4 regions of the Streptosporangium sp. NBC_01810 genome follow, and region 2 is predicted to be linked to each of the others. Evidence: riboswitches for the same ligand, from Rfam matches in the RefSeq annotation. Region 2 holds a riboswitch; each other region holds the start of a gene.
The links. Region 2 has a riboswitch for cyclic di-AMP ahead of OIE13_RS18430 (C40 family peptidase). Riboswitches for the same ligand answer to the same signal wherever they lie in the genome.
Positions count from the first base shown of each region.

Region 1: linked by a shared signal. The riboswitch ahead of OIE13_RS03875 (coiled-coil domain-containing protein) and the one ahead of OIE13_RS18430 (C40 family peptidase) in region 2 are both predicted to bind cyclic di-AMP.
Region 3: linked by a shared signal. The riboswitch ahead of OIE13_RS09475 (CHAP domain-containing protein) and the one ahead of OIE13_RS18430 (C40 family peptidase) in region 2 are both predicted to bind cyclic di-AMP.
Region 4: linked by a shared signal. The riboswitch ahead of OIE13_RS01085 (C40 family peptidase) and the one ahead of OIE13_RS18430 (C40 family peptidase) in region 2 are both predicted to bind cyclic di-AMP.

Region 1 is NZ_CP109070.1:827,861-832,534, reverse strand. Features, by position in the region: gene OIE13_RS03895 (TIGR03086 family metal-binding protein) at 174-758, shown strand; gene OIE13_RS03890 (HD domain-containing protein) at 1,353-1,949, shown strand; gene OIE13_RS03885 (DeoR/GlpR family DNA-binding transcription regulator) at 2,026-2,826, shown strand; partial or broken gene OIE13_RS03880 (galactose-1-phosphate uridylyltransferase) at 2,885-3,277, shown strand; cyclic di-AMP (ydaO/yuaA leader) riboswitch at 3,350-3,486, shown strand; gene OIE13_RS03875 (coiled-coil domain-containing protein) at 3,490-4,464, shown strand; gene OIE13_RS03870 (nuclear transport factor 2 family protein) at 4,625-4,674, opposite strand, start outside.
Region 2 is NZ_CP109070.1:4,269,347-4,274,020, reverse strand. Features, by position in the region: gene OIE13_RS18440 (hypothetical protein) at 1-328, shown strand, start outside; gene OIE13_RS18435 (C40 family peptidase) at 498-1,475, shown strand; cyclic di-AMP (ydaO/yuaA leader) riboswitch at 2,009-2,169, shown strand; gene OIE13_RS18430 (C40 family peptidase) at 2,303-2,815, shown strand; gene OIE13_RS18425 (hypothetical protein) at 2,998-3,873, shown strand; gene OIE13_RS18420 (M48 family metallopeptidase) at 3,929-4,674, shown strand, end outside.
Region 3 is NZ_CP109070.1:2,072,135-2,076,808, reverse strand. Features, by position in the region: gene OIE13_RS09480 (hypothetical protein) at 1-895, opposite strand, end outside; cyclic di-AMP (ydaO/yuaA leader) riboswitch at 1,473-1,611, shown strand; gene OIE13_RS09475 (CHAP domain-containing protein) at 1,630-2,343, shown strand; gene OIE13_RS09470 (hypothetical protein) at 2,813-3,592, opposite strand; gene OIE13_RS09465 (branched-chain amino acid ABC transporter substrate-binding protein) at 3,614-4,674, opposite strand, start outside.
Region 4 is NZ_CP109070.1:247,548-252,221, reverse strand. Features, by position in the region: gene OIE13_RS01100 (Uma2 family endonuclease) at 1-281, shown strand, start outside; gene OIE13_RS01095 (branched-chain amino acid aminotransferase) at 342-1,436, opposite strand; gene OIE13_RS01090 (3-isopropylmalate dehydrogenase) at 1,607-2,653, opposite strand; cyclic di-AMP (ydaO/yuaA leader) riboswitch at 2,801-3,031, shown strand; gene OIE13_RS01085 (C40 family peptidase) at 3,019-3,615, shown strand; gene serA (phosphoglycerate dehydrogenase) at 4,100-4,674, opposite strand, start outside.

The sequences.
Region 1 (4,674 bases), 3.4 Mb from region 2:
CGAGATACCATGAACCCCCTCTGGCGCTGAGATGACCGAAAGGTGAAGCCATCCGGTCGGATGCGCCCCGGACGGGCCGGTCCCGCCCATCGACGCGATGACTACTGGCGGTCCAGGGGTTACGGTCAAGATGAGAGCCGGGAGACAACCCAGGAGGGCATCGGGAGGGCATCATGACCATCGACATACCCGAGGCTTACCGTCGCGCGCTGGACGATTTCGGCGCTCTCGTCCACCGGATCGGCCCCGACCAGTGGGAGAACCCGACACCGTGTGTCGACTGGGACGTGCGTGCCCTCGTCAACCACGTGGTCGGCGAGAACCTGTGGGCACCCGAACTACTGGCCGGGCGGACAACCGCGGAGATCGGCGACGCCTTCGAGGGCGACCTGCTCGGCGACGACCCCATCAAGGCGTTCGACACCTCGGCCGTGCCCGCCCTCCAGGCGGCGGCCGGTCACCGGGTCCTCGACCGCATCGTCCACCTGCCCTTCGGCGACGTGCCCGGCAGGGAGTACATCACCGAACTGTTCGCCGACGCCCTCATCCACACATGGGACCTGGCCCGTGCCATCGGTGCCGACGAGCGGCTCGACCCGGAGTTGGTCACGGCCTGCGCCACCTGGTTCGCCGACGCGGGACCCGGCTACCGGCAGGCGTCGGCCACCGGAGAGCACCAGGTCGGAGAGCACCGGAAGGTGCCCTCCGACACCGACGCGCAGACCCGGCTGCTGGCCTCCTGGGGCCGCCGCGCCTGACCGTCCGTCCCCGTCCGCTCCCATCCGCGAGACCGGGATGGTCTCGTGCCCGGACCGAACGGCCGGCTGTACTGCCCTGAGAGATCAGGTACGCGGCTAGCCTCGTTTTCCGCACGTGCCGCGTCGTCGCAGGTCAGCAGCTATATATGATCCAGTGCAGCGGGTAATCACCCCAGGTCAATCGGGGTCACGTGCGGAATACAGGGCTAGCGAGCGGTCGGCCGCTTGCCGTGGTTGGCCTTGTGCTTCTTGCGGGCCTTGCCCTTACGCGATCTTCTGGCCATGCCGGCCACCCCTTCCTTCAGGTTCTTCCAGGTCCCGCAAGTGCCGGCCTCCGTGATTCCTGATCCGCGCGAGACGCGATGCCACCGATTCAGACCTTCACGTTCCTCCCACGACGCCCGGCGCACAAGGCCCGAACCACGATCCGCCCTGCTCCGGTGAGTGCGTTTCCCCAACCTTGACGATCCGCGCCTCCTGCGGGCGTGTCCGCCTTGAACCTGACGGGCGGAGTCGTGGGTCCTCCCTTTCGGCCAGGTTCCAGGCTCGTCGGCCAGGTTCCAGGCTCGTCGGCCAGGTTCTAGGCTCGCCCCCATGAGCGAGAAGCTGATGGCCCGCTGGCGGTCCCTGACCGGCCCCGAGGCCGAGCCCCTCGGCCGCGAACTGATCACTCGTTACGACGAGCCGCACCGCAGATATCACACCACCACCCATCTGGAGGCCGTGCTCGCCCACATCGACATCCTGGCCTCCCACGCCGAGCACCCGGACCTCGTACGGCTGGCGGCCTGGTTCCACGACGCCGTCTACGACCCGCGGCGTGGCGACAACGAGGAGCGGAGCGCCATCCTGGCCGAGCGCGCGCTGCCGGAGACGGGGCTGTCCCCTGAGGCGGTGGCCACGGTCACCCGGCTGGTCAGGCTGACCGTCACACATGCCCCCGCACCGGGCGACTCGGACGGGGCCGTGCTGTCCGACGCGGACCTGGCGATCCTGGGCGCGTCACCGGAGGCCTACGCCGCCTACGCGGCCGCCGTGCGTGAGGAGTACGCCTTCGTGCCTGACGACGCTTTCAGGTCCGGCAGGGCCGCGGTGCTGCGCTCGCTGCTCGACCTTCCGGTGATCTTCCACATCGCCGATCTGGAGGAGACGGCGAGAGCGAACATCATGGCGGAGCTTGAGCGGCTGTGAGCAGGCGACCACCACAATTCAACAGTACTCGCCGTGGTATTTTGGTGGAATCTGGTGAATTAAAGGGAGTGAGTCAATGCTCGCCCAGCAGCGGCAGCAGGCGATCCTGGAGAGGGTGCGGAGCAGGGGCGGAGTCAGGGTCGCCGATCTCGTCCGAGAGCTCGGGGTGTCCGACATGACGATCCGGCGCGACCTTGAGGTGCTCTCCGAGCGCGGACTGGTGGAGAAGGTCCACGGTGGCGCCACCGCCGCCGGACCCGGCTCGACCGAGGAACCGGGCTTCGCCGCCAAGTCTGCGCGCCGGCAGGCGGAGAAGGAGATGATCGCCCAGCAGGCCGCCCGGCTCGTTCGGCCCGCCACCGCCATCGCGCTCTCCGCGGGCACCACGACCTGGACGCTCGCCCACCACGTGGTCGACGTGCCCGAGCTGACCGTGATCACCAACTCGGTCCGAATCTCCGACGTCTTCCACCGCTCCCCCAAGGCCGACCGCACGGTCGTGCTCACCGGCGGGGTCCGCACCCCCTCCGACGCGCTGGTCGGCCCGGTCGCCGTCTCGGCGATCCGAGGACTCCATGTCGACACCCTCTTCCTCGGCGTGCACGGGATGAGCGCCCGCGCCGGGTTCACCACACCCAACCTGCTGGAGGCCGAGACCAACCGCGAGCTGATCGCCTCCGCGCACCGCCTGGTGGTGCTCGCCGACCACACCAAGTGGGGCACGGTCGGCATCAGCACGATCGCCGAGCTGGCCCAGGCCCACATCGTGATCACCGATTCCAGCCTGACCGAGGAGGCCCGCGAGGAACTCGCCGCCTCGGTGGGGGAGCTGATCATCACAGAGCCGCAGCTGGAGAGCGAGAACATCGGCCGATGAAGCGTACGATCACCCACCTGGCCGACGGCCGGGAGCTGTTCTACTTCGACCTCCGCGACGACGCCTGGCCTCGAACGAGCACTGGACGGCGTTCGTCCCGGCCGCGGCGCGCTGGCCGGTGGAGGTTCATCTCTACCCCCACCGGCAGGTCCCCGACCTGGTCGGGCTGGAGCCCGTGGAGCGCGCGGCGTTCGGACCGCTCTACACCGACGTGCTCCGCCGCCTCGACGGGCTGTTCGGCGTGCCCATGCCCTACATCGCGGCCTGGCACCAGGCGCCGGTCAACACCGGTCGTGACCTGTCGTACGCGCACATGGAGCTGTTCAGCATCCGTCGCGCGCCGGACAAGCTGAAATATCTCGCCGGCTCCGAGTCGGCCATGGGCGCCTTCGTGAACGACGTGCTGCCCGAGGAGGCAGCACACCTTCTGCGCTCTGCTGTCACGAATTAATCACTAATTGGTCTCGTCTTGAGGTCGCGCGACCTTGTGTTTACCACTACTATCCTTCCCACATCGGCTGCAACAGCCGATATGCCTAATCCCAGGCGCATCGCCCGGGAGCCGGGGAACCACCGCACCTGGGGTGAAACCACTTCGGTGGAAGGGCGTCCTCCAGCCCGAACCCGTCAGCTAACCCGGTAGGCGGAAGGAGAGGAGAGTTCGTGGCGGCTCCGTCCCCCACGTTCCGTCGGCATGCGACTCTGGTCCTCTGCCTGAGCCTGATCGCCGCGTTCACCCTCGGTGCCCCCACCGCGGGAAGCGCGGAGCCCAAGCCGACCGAGGCCAAGCTCCGTGCCGAGCTGGCCAAGATCAACAAGAAGGTGGACGGACTGATCGAGGCCTACGCGGCCAAGCGCGAGTCCCTCAAGAAAGCGCAGAAGGCCGAGACCGTCGCCAAGCAGAACCTGGCCAGGGCCTCCGATCTCTACGCCGAGGCGGAAAAGCAGGTCGACTCCATAGTTCAGCTCCGCTACCAGAGCAGCACCGGGGGCCTGCCCGCGCTGCTGTTCTCCGACGACATGGGCGGAACCGCGGTGATGGAGCAGCTCACCGCCCAGCAGAGCGCGCACCTGCAGGGCTTCGCCGAGAGCCTCGAACGCAGGAAGAGGGCAACCGAGACGACAGCCAGACTCACCGACGAAATCGGTGAGGAGGCCAGGGAGATGCAGACCCAGCGCGACGAGCTCGAAGATCTGATCAAGGACATCAAGAACAGGCTCGACCGGCTCGCCCCCGTCGGCTCCGGGCGCCGCTCCGACGGCAGCTGGGCCCCGCAACTCCCCACCGGCGCCGACAACATCACCGACCGGACCCGGATCATGCGTGAGGCCCTCAAGAGGCGTTTCAACCTCCCGTACGCCGTCGGTTGCTACCGGTCCGCGAACGACGGCGGCGAGCACCCCCTCGGCCGCGCCTGCGACTTCATGATGAGCGCCGGCGGCACGATGCCCACAGCCGCCAACATCCGGCTCGGCGACGAGATCTCCGCCTGGGCCATCAAGAACAAGTCCAAGCTCGGGGTGAAGTACGTGATCTGGCGCCAGCGCATCAACCACGGCTCCGGCTGGAGGGTCATGTCCAACCGCGGCGGCGTCACCGCCAACCACTACGACCACCCGCACATCTCGATGTACTAATGCCACGACGCGCTGACCTGCGATTTCTCGGGCACCTCCCCCTCCGCACCTCAGGGGCCAAAGGCTGACGAGACACGACCAGGCCGGGTGCTCCCACGCGAGGGAGCACCCGGGGCCGACAGACCTCGCCCTGCCTCCCGCGTGGCGCGAGGGAGCATACCTAGACCATGTAGACGGGTGCGAGGTCGACGAATATGCGGTAGTCCGAGA
Region 2 (4,674 bases):
GAAGGCGGCTGCCGCCGGAGCCGTCGCCCAGGTGCGCTCCGCCCTGACCGCCTGCCGCTCCAACACCGACGCGGGCTCCGCCTACCGCTACGCCTCCTCGCGCCTGACCGGGCTCGGAGACGAGGCGCTGAAGGTCTCCGGGCAGGTCTACTACGGAGGGAAGGCCGGGGTCGGCGGTGAGCGGAGCGTGCTGGTCAGGAAGGGCAACGCGGTCCTGGTCTACCTCTGGGCCGGAGAGTACTCCAAGCCCGCGCAGAGCGACTGGGCCACCCAGTTGCGCGACGCCAGAAAGATGACCGGCAAGATCTGCGGCATCGCCGGTTGCTGAGACGTCGCCGGCTGCTGACCGGGTGATCCCGGCGCTCGCCCGGGATACCGGAGCTGCCACCTGCGGCTGTAGAGCAAAGCATGCGAAAAGGTGATCTAAACCTTACTTGTTCTGTACTATTCGCCGCAGGTCTGTGCAGTCTGGAGGCGTTGACGTGGCCGTGGCTGGTGTGCCGGTTGGACTGATTCGGATACCGGTGGCGGCCGGGCTCGCCCTCGCACTGCTGATGCTGCCGGTGGGCGGAGCGTCCGCGGAGCCGAAGCCGACACTCGCGCAGGCCAAGAAGAAGCTGGAGAAGCTCAACGAGCAGGCCGATCAGGTCGTCGAGAAGTACAACCAGGCCTCGGAGAAGTGGAAGCGGGCCAGGAAGAAGTACATGACGCTGACCGGCGAACTCGCCCGCCAGAGCGAGCAGGTCGCCGGGCTGCGCAAGGAGCTCGTCACGATGGCGGTCAGCACCTACCAGGTCGGTGCGATCAACGGCTGGGAAGGCATGATCTACCAGTCCGACCCCGGCGCGCTGCTGAGCGGCCTGGCCGCGGTCGACCAGATGTCGGCTTCCCGCGCCCAGTCGCTGGGCGCCTTCGACACGGCCACCAAGACGCTGCGGATCAACAGGAACCTGGCCAAGGGTGCGCTGAGCGAGGCCGACGAGACGCGCGACGAGCTGGCCAGGGAGAAGGCCAAGGCCGACAAGATGGTCAGGGTCCAGACGAAGCTCCTGCGCGAACTCAACGTCTTCAAGGCGGGCGACCCGGACAGCACCGGAATCCAGTACACCGGCCCCGCCTCGGGCAACGCCCGCGCCGCGCTGCAGTTCGCCTTCGCGCAGGTCGGCAAGCCCTACCAGTACGGTGGCACGGGCCCCGGCGGCTGGGACTGCTCCGGCCTCCTCCAGGCCGCCTGGCGCAGCGGGGGAGTCAGCCTGCCGCGGACCACCTGGGAGCAGTGGAGCTGGGGCGCGAGCCGCAAGGTCTCACTGAACGACCTCCAGCCGGGCGACCTCATCTTCAGCGAGGGCCTGGGGCACGTCAGCATGTACGCGGGCAACGGCCGGATCGTGCACGCCCCGCAGACCGGCGACGTCGTCAAGGTCGTCCCGCTGTCGGCCTACGGCCGTCGTCTCGCCGGAGCCGTCCGCCCCTGACGCACGGTGCGGGGTCCTGCCCCGCCGGCCGTGTACCCGACGCCTCCCGTGTACCCGGTGCCTCGCACCGGGTACGGCACCTTCCGCCGGCTCCTCGAAGCGATGCTCGACGCCGCCGGGTTCGAGATTCGTCGAGGCGGACTTCGGAGAGTCGATCACGGCGCCCGCACGTGCGTCCGGCGCCGACCCGCCTGCCGGCGACCGCAGCTGCGGGGCCTCTCACTAGATCACCCGATAATCCGGCAAGTGTGATGAATATTACAGAAATCACGATTTATCAGGTGTGATGTCAGAAGTGTGACGAGAGTCATATCTCGATAGCATAAATGGCTATTAAGCAGGGATAACGGTAAGATCAAGAAGACTTATCGATCTTCCTGCTCGGTGAATGCTTTGCCAAAAATTGAAGAATCGGGGTAACTTCTGGCATTGCGACGTTCAAGCCAGGTCGTCGCGGTGAATGTCGGTCTTCGGGCCGGTTTCTCGATAGAAATCCAACCGGCCGCCGTGCCCCTGCCGGGGGCGGACCTCATTACGGCGGCCCGCCGAATCCATACAGCCAGGAGGTATGGAACCGGGGACCCAAAAGGCCCGACACATCGTGGCCAGGGGGTGAATCGGCGCATTTGTGCCGTAGGGCATCTTCCAAGCCCGAACCCGTCAGCTAACCCGGTAGGCATCAGTGGAAGCACCAAGGAGAAATCCTGTCTACCACCCCGTTTAACACCCGTCTGTCGCGCCTTTTCCGCCTTTCCCTCGGCGGCATCGCCCTCACCCTGACCGCCTCAGCCGGAGCGGTCACCCTGGGATCCACGGCGGCCGGGGCGATGACGGACAGCACCCCTGAGATCCTGGTCAACACCGCGGCCGGCGTCTCCGAGCAGGTCGAGAGCACGAAGAGTACCGACACCCGGGCCGTGAACAAGACCAAGGCCGACGCCAATGTGAAGACCAAGATGAGCAGGGCGGCCCTGCAGAAGACTCGGGCCCGCAAGGCCGTCTCGGCGGCCAAGAAGCAGGTCGGTGATCCGTACCGGTGGGGCGCCTCCGGTCCGGGCGCGTTCGACTGCTCAGGGCTCGTCAAATACGCCTGGCGCAAGGCGGGCGTGTCCATCCCCCGGATCACGCACAGCCAGTACCGGGCGATCAGGAAGAAGGTCTCGTGGAGCCGACTGCGCCCCGGTGACCTGATGTTCTTCAGTGGAAAGGGCCACGTCGGCATGTACGTCGGCGAGGGCAGGATGGTCCACTCGCCGAGCAGCGGCAAGACGGTCCGGATCGTGAAGCTGAAGGGGTACTACAGGTCCTCCTTCGCCGGAGCGGTCCGGCCCGGAGCCTGAGCAGGGCGCAGCGGCCCCGTCCATGTCAACAGGGACGGGGCCGCTCCGTTTCCCGGCGAAGGTCGCGAGCGCGTGGCCGCGATGCGGGGCAGCCCGGTTCCGTGCTTCCTGGTTCCGTGCTTCCTGGTTCTGTGCTTCCGGCAAGGTGCGGTGCGATACCGGTCGAGTAACATCGACTCGCTATGTCCGTCCCGAAGGGGCGCCGCGCCGTGCTCGCCGGGATGCTGGCGCTGATGAGCGTCGGCCCGTTCGCCGGGACGGGACCTCTCCTGGCCGGAGCCGGGCCGCTCCCGCGCGACTCCCGGGACCCTCGGCACCTTTCCGCCCCCCACGATCCTCCCCGCGACGTCGGAGAACTCCCCGGCGACCTTCGTGACCTGTGGCCCGGCGCCGCCGTCGTCGTCCGGAGCGAGCACTCCCTCGTGATCGGTCACGGCGTCGCGCCCGCCGTCCTGCGGGACCTGGCCGCCAGGGCCGACCGGGCCCGCCGCGCGGTCGCGGCGATCTGGGGGCCGGTCCGGGCGGTGATCCTTTTTCCCGCCACCGATGCCGAGGCCGCGGTGCTCGCCGGGGCCGGGAGCACACACGGCCTGGCCGCGCTGGCGACCGCGGATCGGGTGATCGTCCTGCCCTCCGGCTACGCGAGGCTCACCACGGCCGGAAGGGACGTGGTGATCACGCACGAGCTCGTTCACGTGGCCACCGGCGCGACCCGTGGCGGCCGGGTGCCGACGTGGCTGTCGGAGGGCTTCGCCGACTACGTGGGTTACCGCGACGCCGGGATCTCCGTACGGAAGGCCGCCGCCGAGCTGGCCGCCGAGGTACGGGCCGGAGTCCTGCCCGCCCGTCTTCCCGGTCCCGCGGACTTCGCCCCCGGTGCCCCGCGGCTCGCGCAGGCATACGAGGAGGCCTGGCTCGCCTGCCGGTTCATCGCGGAGCGCTTCGGCGAGAAGGCCCTGGTGAGGCTCTACGGTGGCGATGTCGCCGGCACGCTCGGCCTGTCGCCGGCCGAACTCACCGAGGCGTGGCGCGACTACCTCGGAAAGGAACTCGCCTGACATTCTTGTGCCCTCCCCGTGATCAGGGGGCGGGGCTCCACGCTGGAGGTGTTTGATGACGCTGAGCACGAAGGACGCGCCCTCGGATGTGCGGCCGGCGGGGTGGGCGCTGGCCGTGCTGGGGGTGGTCACGCTGGCGGTCGTGGCGTTCACCACGCCCTGGCGGGCGCTGAGCAAGCGGGCCCCGGTCGTCGTCCCCGATCCGGCACGCGACTTCACCGCCGAGCAGATCGCCAGGTCCGAGGCGTTCGACAAGCTGGTCAGCGTACCGGGTTACCTCTCCCTCGGCCTGACGCTGGTGGTGGCGGGGGTGCTGGTGGGCACCCCGCTGGGCGCGCGGCTCGTCGGCCGGCTGCGGGGACCGTGGTGGTTGCGGGCGCTGCTCGGCGTGCTGGCGCTGTCGGTGGCCGTCGCGATGCTGCGCTGGCCGCTGGGGATGTGGTCGGAGACCTATCTGCGCGACTTCGGGCTGTCCACCCAGACCTGGCCGACCTGGACCGTCGACCGGATCAAGAGCCTGGGCGTCGGCACCGCGCTGACAGCGATCATGGTTCTGGCGGTGGTCGCGCTGGCGCGGCGCTACCGGCGCTGGTGGATCCCCGCGGCGGCCGGCGCGTTCGCGCTGACAGTGGCGGCCTCCTTCGCCTACCCGGTGCTCATCGAGCCGATCTTCAACGACTTCAGGCCGATGGAGGCCGGACGGCTCCGCGACGACCTGCTCGCCATGGCCGCCAGGGACGGCGTGCCGGTCGAGAACGTGCTCGTCGCCGACGCCTCCCGGCGGACCACCGCGCTCAACGC
Region 3 (4,674 bases), 2.2 Mb from region 2:
AGGTGACCGCGGTGGACGGCAGGCTCAGCACCCGCTGCCCGGCGGCCAGCCCGCGCAGAGTGATCTCGGCGGGGATCCCACCGTCGTAGACGGTGATGCCGGGCTGCTCCCCGACACCGGCGAGATCGTGGGGGTCCTCCCTGCGGTGCGGGAAGTAGGCCACCGGCCCGGCCGAGCCGAGAGCGGCCAGCCAGCCGAGGTAGTGGTCTCGATGGATCAGGCCGTTGCGGACCAGCGAGGTGCCGAGGACGACCGTGCGCTCCTCGGGACGTGGCCTGCGCAGCGGTTGTGACCGCAGCCAGGCGAAGTCGTGGGTGACCAGCTCGGCCCCTCCCGCCCGTACGGCCTTCGCCAGGTCCACGGGGACGGGCAGCGCTGTGAAGATCGACAACCGCCCCGAGCGGGCGGCGGCGCGCAACCTGAGTCCGGCCGCCGCACCGAGGACGGTTCTGAACCGTCCCGCCTTTCCCCTGGCTCTCAGCAGGGGCGTACCCGCGTGGCCGACGAGCAGCTCCAGGAGCCTGATGGTGGCCAGCCCGTCGTCGACGATCACGATCCGGCCAGGGAGCCCGGTGAGCCAGCGGAGCTGGACCTTGCCGGAGAAGGCGTCGCCCACCGCCCAGGTCGCGCCCCGGCGCGGCCTGGGCATGTCCGGCCGCGCGGCGGTGAGCTCCAGGCCCGGCGGCAGGGTGAGGCGGCCGAGCTCACGTCCCGTCACGGCCAGGGGGCGTAGCCTCGCCCTGGGCACGAGGTGGCTGCGGGCGCCGAGCAGCCCTGCGTGGTGGGCCTCCACGGCGCAGAGCATCTGCAGCGGGGATTCCACCCAGGCGATGGCCGAACCCTGCTCCCGCGCGTGGTCTCGACCGTCCTCCACGCCGGGTAATGACCCGTTCACGACTGACCCAAGCTAACCCGGTGGCCTTAAGCGCCTGGGAACTGCGGGTGAACAGCCGCCCACGCGCGTCCGTCATGATCGTCTTCGGGGCGAGGCCGTCTTCGGGGCAGCACCCTGTCGCCGGACCATGTTCGAGCCTCCCGAGGGGGAGGGACGCAGCCTCTCCGCACTTTTTACCATCGAATACTTGTTCAAGAAAAAGTCGACCCGTCCCCTCCTACCCATGGGCCCCCGATCATGCCGTAGCACCCCGGGACAGGCGGTCCACCGGCGGGTACCACACGCCCGGAGCACCGGAAAAACAGGGGATCCCGCCCATGACGGCGCGGCGACCCCAGCCGACGCGACCGGCCGGGAACGGGCGCGATCCACCCCCTTCCCCGACCAAGCGACTTCCCGCCCCAACCCCTCAAATCTGACGTTTTACCAAGTCAGAGCAATGTGTCCTACTTGTAATCGTCTGCCCGGGTGACGTACGTTCGTCCTGTTCATGGCAAATGTCTGGGTCTGTATAGGTCTACGCATTGCCGTCACATTGCCCGACCGCGCTCCACCTGGGCGGAACCCCCGCCCGCGGTGAGCACGGCCGCCGAATCCGCGAGGTCTGCGGAACCGGGGAACCACGTTCCTGGGGTGAATCAGCGCGTTCTCGCGCCGTAGGGCACTTCCCAGCCCGAACCCGTCAGCTAACCCGGTAGGCGGCATGGAAGCGAAGCAAGGAGTCGAACCCCAGTATGACCAAGAACCGCCTCACCCCCACCCTCAGCGCCCCCCGCGTGGTGAGCGCCCTCCTGGGCGCCTGCGTCGTCCTGGCGACCGGCTCCGTGGGCTCCGCCGCCCTGGCCGACAGCCACACCGCCCTGAACGCGCCGCCCGCCGACGCGAAGGTCTCCGATGCCTCGCAGAACAGGCTCGCGAGCACCCCGCTCGAGACCGCGGCCGAGAGGCTGCCCAAGGTCTCCGCCGCGCAGGTCCTGGACCTCGCCTCCAAGCAGATCGGCGTCCACGAGAACGCCCAGGGCGGCGGGACCAAGTTCCACTCGTGGTACATGTCCTCCCCGCGCGCCCAGGAGACCGTCGCCCGCGACGGCGGCACCCTGCGCGGCTACGCCAACGCCCCTTGGTGCGCGATGTTCGTCTCCTGGGTCGGCGAGATGGCCGGCATCCGGCCCACGATGGGCTGGGACGCCTACACCGTCACCCACGCCAAGTGGTTCAAGGAGAACAAGCACTGGGGCACCACCCCCACCCCCGGCGCCGTCGTCTACTTCGACTGGGCCGGTAGCAAGAGCATTGACGGCATCGACCATGTCGGCTTCGTGAAGAAGGACAACGGAGACGGCACGATCACCACGATCGAGGGCAATACCGGCAACGGCAACGTCGAGCAGCGCATCCGGCCCGTCTCCCAGGTCGTCGGCTACGGCTACCCCGTCTACTCCAACTGATCCACACCCGCCGCCCGCACCATCCCCCATGGGGCGGGCACCCGGCCCCCGCCGGTGAACGCGGGCCGATCCGCACTCGTCCAGGGGCTCCGCTCGCTCGCGCGGAGCCCCTGACGGCGTTCCCCCGGCCGCCTTCGCGACTCCTTCGCTTGAAGCGCTCCCCACGGATGAATCCGGGGGATTCCAGCCGTCCCAACCGTGCGGCTCTGCGCATGGTCGCGATGCTGTTGCTTGGCGGTTCACCTTCCGGCCCCGTTTACGGGGGTTTCCACGCCCCAGCCCACGATCCCGTTCCGGGTGACGTGGGCTCCGCCCTCCCGGCGGTGAGTAATGGCCAAGGTTGCGAGCTTGGTTATCGCTCACGCGTTCGACCGCGACTGACTGTACCAGCGCGTGGTGCGCTGCCGCAGCAGGTTCCGGACCAGCCCGAGCAGGGACGGTTCCGAACTGCTCGGCGGTCAGGCCTATTTCACGGCCAGGGTCCGACGCCGGTACCGGCGGCACCGGCGGGACGGCCGCCGCGCACCCACCCGGTCGCCGCGCCTCCCGCTCCCGCTTCCGCGAGCAGCCAGTGCACCTCACCCAGGTGGTAGAGGGCTACCGCCGGAGCGCCGTGGACATTGTCCACGATCGGGGTGAGTCCGAGACGCCTGGCGGCGGCTGCCATCATCTCGGCCATCGTGGACGTGCCGGTATGCAGGTAGACCATGTTGTGGCTGGGACCGAGCCCGGCGACGAGAATGCCCATGCGCCACAGGGCGATGGCCGCGTCGTCGTCGGTGGCGGTGCCCGGGACGCGCGGGTCGAACTGCCGCCGGGCGTCGCGCCACGCGTTGGTCAACGCCCGCAGGACCCTACGGTGTAGTGTTCTGGGTACCTCGACGCGCACGGCCGGCGACCGCTTGAAGCCGGTGTCGCCGGCGTCGGCCTGGGTGACGATGGCCCAGGCCAGCCCTGACAGCAGCCGGGCGATCCGTGCCGCCACCGCCTCGCTGCGCGTCTCCACGACGGGAAGATGACGCGACGCTGTGGCGGGTGTCCCCCCGCCGGTGTTCCCGGGTCCGGCAGGGCGCAGATGTTGCCAGGCGAGCGCCGCCTCCAGCATGCCGTACCCGCCGATCGGAGCCTCCGCGAGGGCGCGGTGGACGTTGCCGCTCGCGCAGTCGTGGCGTCCGGCGGACGGTGACCTCGTGAGGGGGGGCGACGCGGTCGGGCCGGGGATCCGATAAGCGATCGGGGTGCTTGTCATGATCTCTGATCTCCTGTGCGGTCAGTTTCCGGGGATCGGCCTGTCGTCGGCGACGATCCGGCCGCCGCGGACCCGATAGGCCCACACCGTGACCGAGGATCTGGCGAGCTCGCCGTCGCCGTTGAATCGGATCTTCGTAGTGATACCGGCGCCGGAGTGGCCGTCGACAAACTCCTCCATGTCAGAGCGTCGCGTCCTGCCTGCGTCGATGCCCCGAAGGAAGACGGTGGCGGCGTCGTAGGCCTCCGCGCTGTAGGTGCCCGGGTCGTGGTCGAAACGGATCCGGTAGCGCCGGGCGAACCCGGGATCCTCCTCCGGCGGCCGGCACGGGCAGGTGAGAACCGCACCCTCGGCGGCCTTGGCCCCCGCCGTGCGGACGAATCCGTCGTCCTTGACCGCGTCGCCCGAGACGAAGACGGCGCTCACGCCCGCGTCGCGCAGCTCGCGCAGGAGCCGGCCGGCCTGGGTGTAGTAACCGCCGAAGAAGATCACGTCGGGGGCTGCCGATTCGACCTCGGAGACCGCGCTGCGGAAGTCGACCGCATTCGGCTGAACCGAGGCGCTCTGCACCACCAGCGAGCCAAGTTCCTTCATGACCAACTCGCTGAGGCCGCGCCCGTAGGGGCTCATGTCGTCGATGACGAACACCTTCCGCGCGAGCAGCCTCTCCTTGATGTACCGGCCGACCGCCGGTCCCTGCGCGGCGTCGCTGCCCAGGATGCGATGGAAGGTCGATCGCCCCCAGCGGCTGAGGCCGGGGTCGGTGGCCGCCGGGGTGATGGTGCTGACCCCGCCCTGGTTCAGGATCGGGTTGGCGGCGTGCGACTCGCCGGAGAACGCCGGCCCGACGACACCGATGATCGCGGGGTCGGCGACGACCTGCTGAGCGAGTTCGGGCGCCTGCTTCGGATCACCCTGGGTGTCGAAGTCGACGAGCCCGACGGGGCAGGCCGGATTGCGGGCGTTGTGCTGTTCGACGGCGAGCAGCGCGCCTTCGCGCATGTTGCGCCCGAGGTTCATGGACTCGCCGGTGAGTGGCCCGAAGAAGGCGACACGCAGGCCACAGCGCCCCGGATCCGGGA
Region 4 (4,674 bases), 4.0 Mb from region 2:
GGGACCCCAGCCACGTGTACGCCAACGCCACGCTACTGGTCGCCGAAGTCGTCTCCCCCAGCAGCGTTCACGATGACCACGTGGTCAAACCGCGGGCCTGCGCACTCGCGGGAGTTCCGCTCTACCTGGTGATAGACACCTTCGCGAACCGCTTCAGGCTGCTCAGCAGGCCAGGGCCGGAGGGGTACTCCGACGAGATCACCGAGTCGATCGGCAAGCCGCTTGAGCTGCCCGCGCCGTGGAACCTCACGATCGACACCGGCAAGCTGAGCGAAGGATAGACCCGCCGCAGGAGGAGGCCCGGCCGGATTGGAGACCGGGCTTCCTCCAAGGGGACGGGACTAGCAGATCTTGTGGACCCAGTTGTGCGAGTCCGGGCGGGAACCGTACTGGATGCCCACGAGCTCCTCGCGGATCCTCTCGGTGACGGGCCCCTGGGTGCCGTCGCCGATCGTCCAGCCGCGGTCCGCACCCTTGACCGAGCCGACCGGGGTGACGACCGCGGCGGTGCCACAGGCGAAGACCTCGGTGAGCTCGCCCGACTCGCAGCCCCGCTGCCACTCCTCGATCGACAGCCGCCCCTCCTCCGCCCGCAGGCCGAGGTCCGCGGCGAGGGCGAGGATCGAGTCGCGGGTGATGCCCGGCAGGAGCGTGCCGGTGAGCGCCGGGGTCAGCAGGCGGTCACCGTAGACGAAGAACAGGTTCATCCCGCCCATCTCCTCGACGTAGCGGTGCTCGCTCGCATCCAGCCAGACCACCTGGTCACAGCCCTGCTCGACGGCCTGGCGCTGGGCCACGAAGGCCGCGGCGTAGTTGCCGCCGCACTTGGCGAAGCCGGTGCCGCCGGGGGCCGCACGGGTGTACTCGGTGGAGAGCCAGACGCTGACCGCCTGCCCGCCGCCGAAGTAGGCCGCCGCCGGAGAGGCGATCACCATGTACTTGTAGGTCCTGGAGGGGTAGTTGACCCCGAGCGCCGGCTGCGTGGCGATCATGAAGGGGCGCAGGTAGAGGCTGTGTCCGGGCCTGGTCGGAACCCACTCGCGGTCGGTCTGGACGAGCAGTTCCAGCGACTCGACGAACGTCTCCTCGGGCAGCTCGGGCATGGCCATCCGCAGCGCGGAGGTGTTGAAGCGGGCGGCGTTGGCCTCGGGGCGGAAGGTCACGATCGCACCGTTCTGCTGGCGGTACGCCTTCATGCCCTCGAAGAGCTCCTGCGCGTAGTGGAAGACCGCGGTCGCGGGGTCGAGGCTGAGCGGGCCGTACGGCATGAGCCGGGCGTCGTGCCAGCCCTCGCCCTCGGTGTAGTCGATCGAGATCATGTGATCGGTGAAGACCTGACCGAACCCCGGAGTCGCCATTACCTGCTCGCGCTCGGCCGCGGTACGAGCGTGGTCGGAGAGCTGCACGTCGAAGCTGAGCTTCTGAGCGGTGGTCATGACGCGGATCCTTATCTTGATGTCTGGCTTACCTCGGGTCCATTCTGCGTTGGACCGGGTAACGGGAAACTACTGCATCCATGCCGCAAACCGGCAGTGCGGAGGAAACAAAAACGCGCCCGGCGGCTCAGAGAGCCGCCGGGCGCGTCAGAGTCGAGGGGGCGGCTTCCTCAGCCGGCTACTCGCGCGGTGATGTCGTCACCGATCTCCTGGGTGGTCCGGCCGGCCCAGCCGGCCAGCCGCTCGAGCAGGTCGTCGGCGACGGCCTGCTCGACCCGGGCCGCCTCGTCGGCCAGGCCCAGGTGGTCCAGGAGCATGGCGACCGACAGGATCGTGGCGGTCGGGTCGGCCTTGCCCTGGCCCGCGATGTCGGGGGCGCTGCCGTGGACCGGCTCGAACATGCTCGGCGCGGTGCGGTCGGGGTTGACGTTGCCGCTGGCCGCCAGGCCGATGCCACCGGCGATCGCCGCGCCGATGTCGGTGATGATGTCGCCGAAGAGGTTGTCGGTGACGATCACGTCGAAGCGCTCCGGCTGGCTGACGAAGAACATCGAGGCCGCGTCGATGTGGCAGTAGTCGGTCTGGACCTCGGGATACTCCAGGCTGACCCGGTCGAACGTGCGGGCCCAGAGGTCGCCTGCGTAGGTGAGCACATTGGTCTTGTGGACCAGCGTCAGCTTCTTGCGGGGGCGGGCCACGGCCTTCTCGAAGGCGTAGCGCACCACACGCTCGACCCCGTAGGCGGTGTTCAGCGATTCCTGGGTGGCGATCTCGTGCGGCGTGCCGCGGCGCAGGACGCCGCCGGCTCCGGCGTACAGGCCCTCGGTGCCCTCGCGGATGACGATCATGTCGATGTCCTCGGGGCGGGCATTGCCCAGCGGCGTCTCGACGCCGGGGAAGAGCTTGACCGGGCGGAGGTTCACGTAGTGGTCGAGCTGGAAGCGGAGCTTGAGCAGCAGATCGCGCTCCAGGATGCCCGGGGGCACGCTGGGGTCGCCGACCGCGCCGAGCAGGATCGCGTCGTATCCGCGTAGCTCGTCGAGGAGCGGGTCGGGCAGGGTCTCGCCGGTCTCGTGGTAGCGCTTGGCTCCGAGGTCGTACGTGGTGGTCTCCATCTTGGTGCCGACCGCTTCGAGGACCTTCAGTCCCTCGGTGACGACCTCGACTCCGATCCCGTCCCCGGGGATGACCGCCAGGCGAATGTTACGCGAATCCATGCAGGCACCTTACCTGTCCGTCTCGGTGATCGAACACCGGTCTCACTCTTCGGACACGTCAACACGTCCACACGTCCACATGTGATCACTTTGTCCTTTTTTACTCCCTATTGACCGTTTCGCGAGGTTTCGTTATCGTCCTCCCCATTCACATTGATGCCTAATCCGTACGGACCATCCCCTTATCGGCCCGTACGGAGCCGGGGAACCACTTTTTCCGGGATCCACCCGGCCCCCGGGAACCCGCTCCTCCCCCGGAGCGCGTTCCCGGCCGCCATCACGGGATTCCTTGGGGCGAATCGGTGCGCTCGCGCACCGTAGGGCGGCCTCCACGCCCGAGCCCGACAGCTCACCCGGCCGGCCCTATGGAAGGAATCATCCTGTCCGGCAAGATGTACTCTCGCGTCCTGTCCATCCTCGTCTCCGGCGCCGCGGTGTTCGCGGCCTCGGCCATGGCGCCGACAGCGGCACTGGCCGCCGCCCCCCTCCCCTCCCCCGAATCCCCCGCGCTCGGCACCTCCACGCTGAAGGCGGCGCTGAAAAGCGCGACGCCCAGGCCCGCCTGGCGGAAAGCCGTGAATTGGGCCATGTCCAAGCGCGGCACGCCCTACGTCTGGGGCGGCACCGGCAACGGCGGCTTCGACTGCTCGGGCCTGATGCTCCGCGCCTACGGCGCCGCCGGGATCACACTGCCCCGCGTCACCAACGACCAGTACGCGGCCTTCTCCAAGAAGATCGCCTGGAAGGATCTCAAGCCCGGTGACCTGGCCTTCTTCAGCGGCCTCGGCCACGTCGGCATGATCACCAGGCCCGGTTACATGGTCCACGCCCCGCGGAGCGGCGACGTGGTCAAGGAGGAGAAGCTCAGCGCCTGGCGCCGGTCCTCCTTCGTCGGCGCGGTGCGCCCCGATCCGCAGGGGGTCAAGCTGACCGAACAGATCAAAATCGCGACCGGCGGATAGGACACGCCGGCCGGCAACCGGTAGAAAGCCCCAAAAATCCCGACGGCATCGGGAATCAGGTTCAGCGGATGGGAGCACCACCGTTGTCCCGGCGGTCCAGGGCGGTCTGGAGCGCCTCGGCGGCCTCGTCCTCGACCTCTTCGGCGCGGTTCCAGGGATACATGTCGTACATGGTGGATCTCGTCTCGGTCGCATGCGAGCAAGGAAGATGGTCGAGACTCCGATCAGGGCTCCGGCCAGGCCTGATGTCACGGATCCGGATCACGGACCGATGATTCGTGGTGTGGAGCCGGCGAGTTGCCGGCCTGTCCCTGTCAGGCCTCGTCGCGGCAGGTAAGACCTGGCGCATTCCACTTCAGGTTACCTGCCGGCCGAAGCACCGTCTCACCCGGTGTACACACTTCTCACATGCCGGGACGAAAGATGGCCGCCGCCCCGCACTGCGGGGCGGCGGCCATCTCGGTGGATCTTTTGCCTACCGGGCCTAGTCGGCCAGGTCGACCGAGCGACCGCTGTCGGCGCCGATCTCCGCACCGATCTGGTCGATCACCTCTGCCGGGATGGCGGTGTCTACGGTGAGCGCGATGAGGGCCTTGCCGCCCTTGACGTCGCGGGCCACCTGCATCGAGGCGATGTTGATCGAGTGGTCGCCGAGGATGCGGCCGACCACGCCGACGACGCCGGGGCGGTCGGTGTAGGTGAAGAACGACAGGTGGTCGGTCGGCTCGATCTCCATCTGGTAGCCGTTGACCTCGACGATCTTCATGATCTGCCTCGGACCCGACAGGGTGCCGGAGACCGAGACCGCGCGGCCGTCGGCGAGGACGCCGCGGACCGTCACGACGTTGCGCCAGTCGGGGCTCTCGGTGCTGGTGACCAGCTCGACCGAGACGCCGCGGTCCTTGGCCAGCAGCGGGGCGTTGACATAGGTGACGGAGTCCTCGACCACGTCCGTGAAGACGCCCTTGAGCGCGGCCAGCTCCAGTACGCGGACGTCGTGGGCGGCGATCTCGCCGCGCACCTCGACGTCGAGCTTGGTGGCGACCTCGCCCGCGAGGG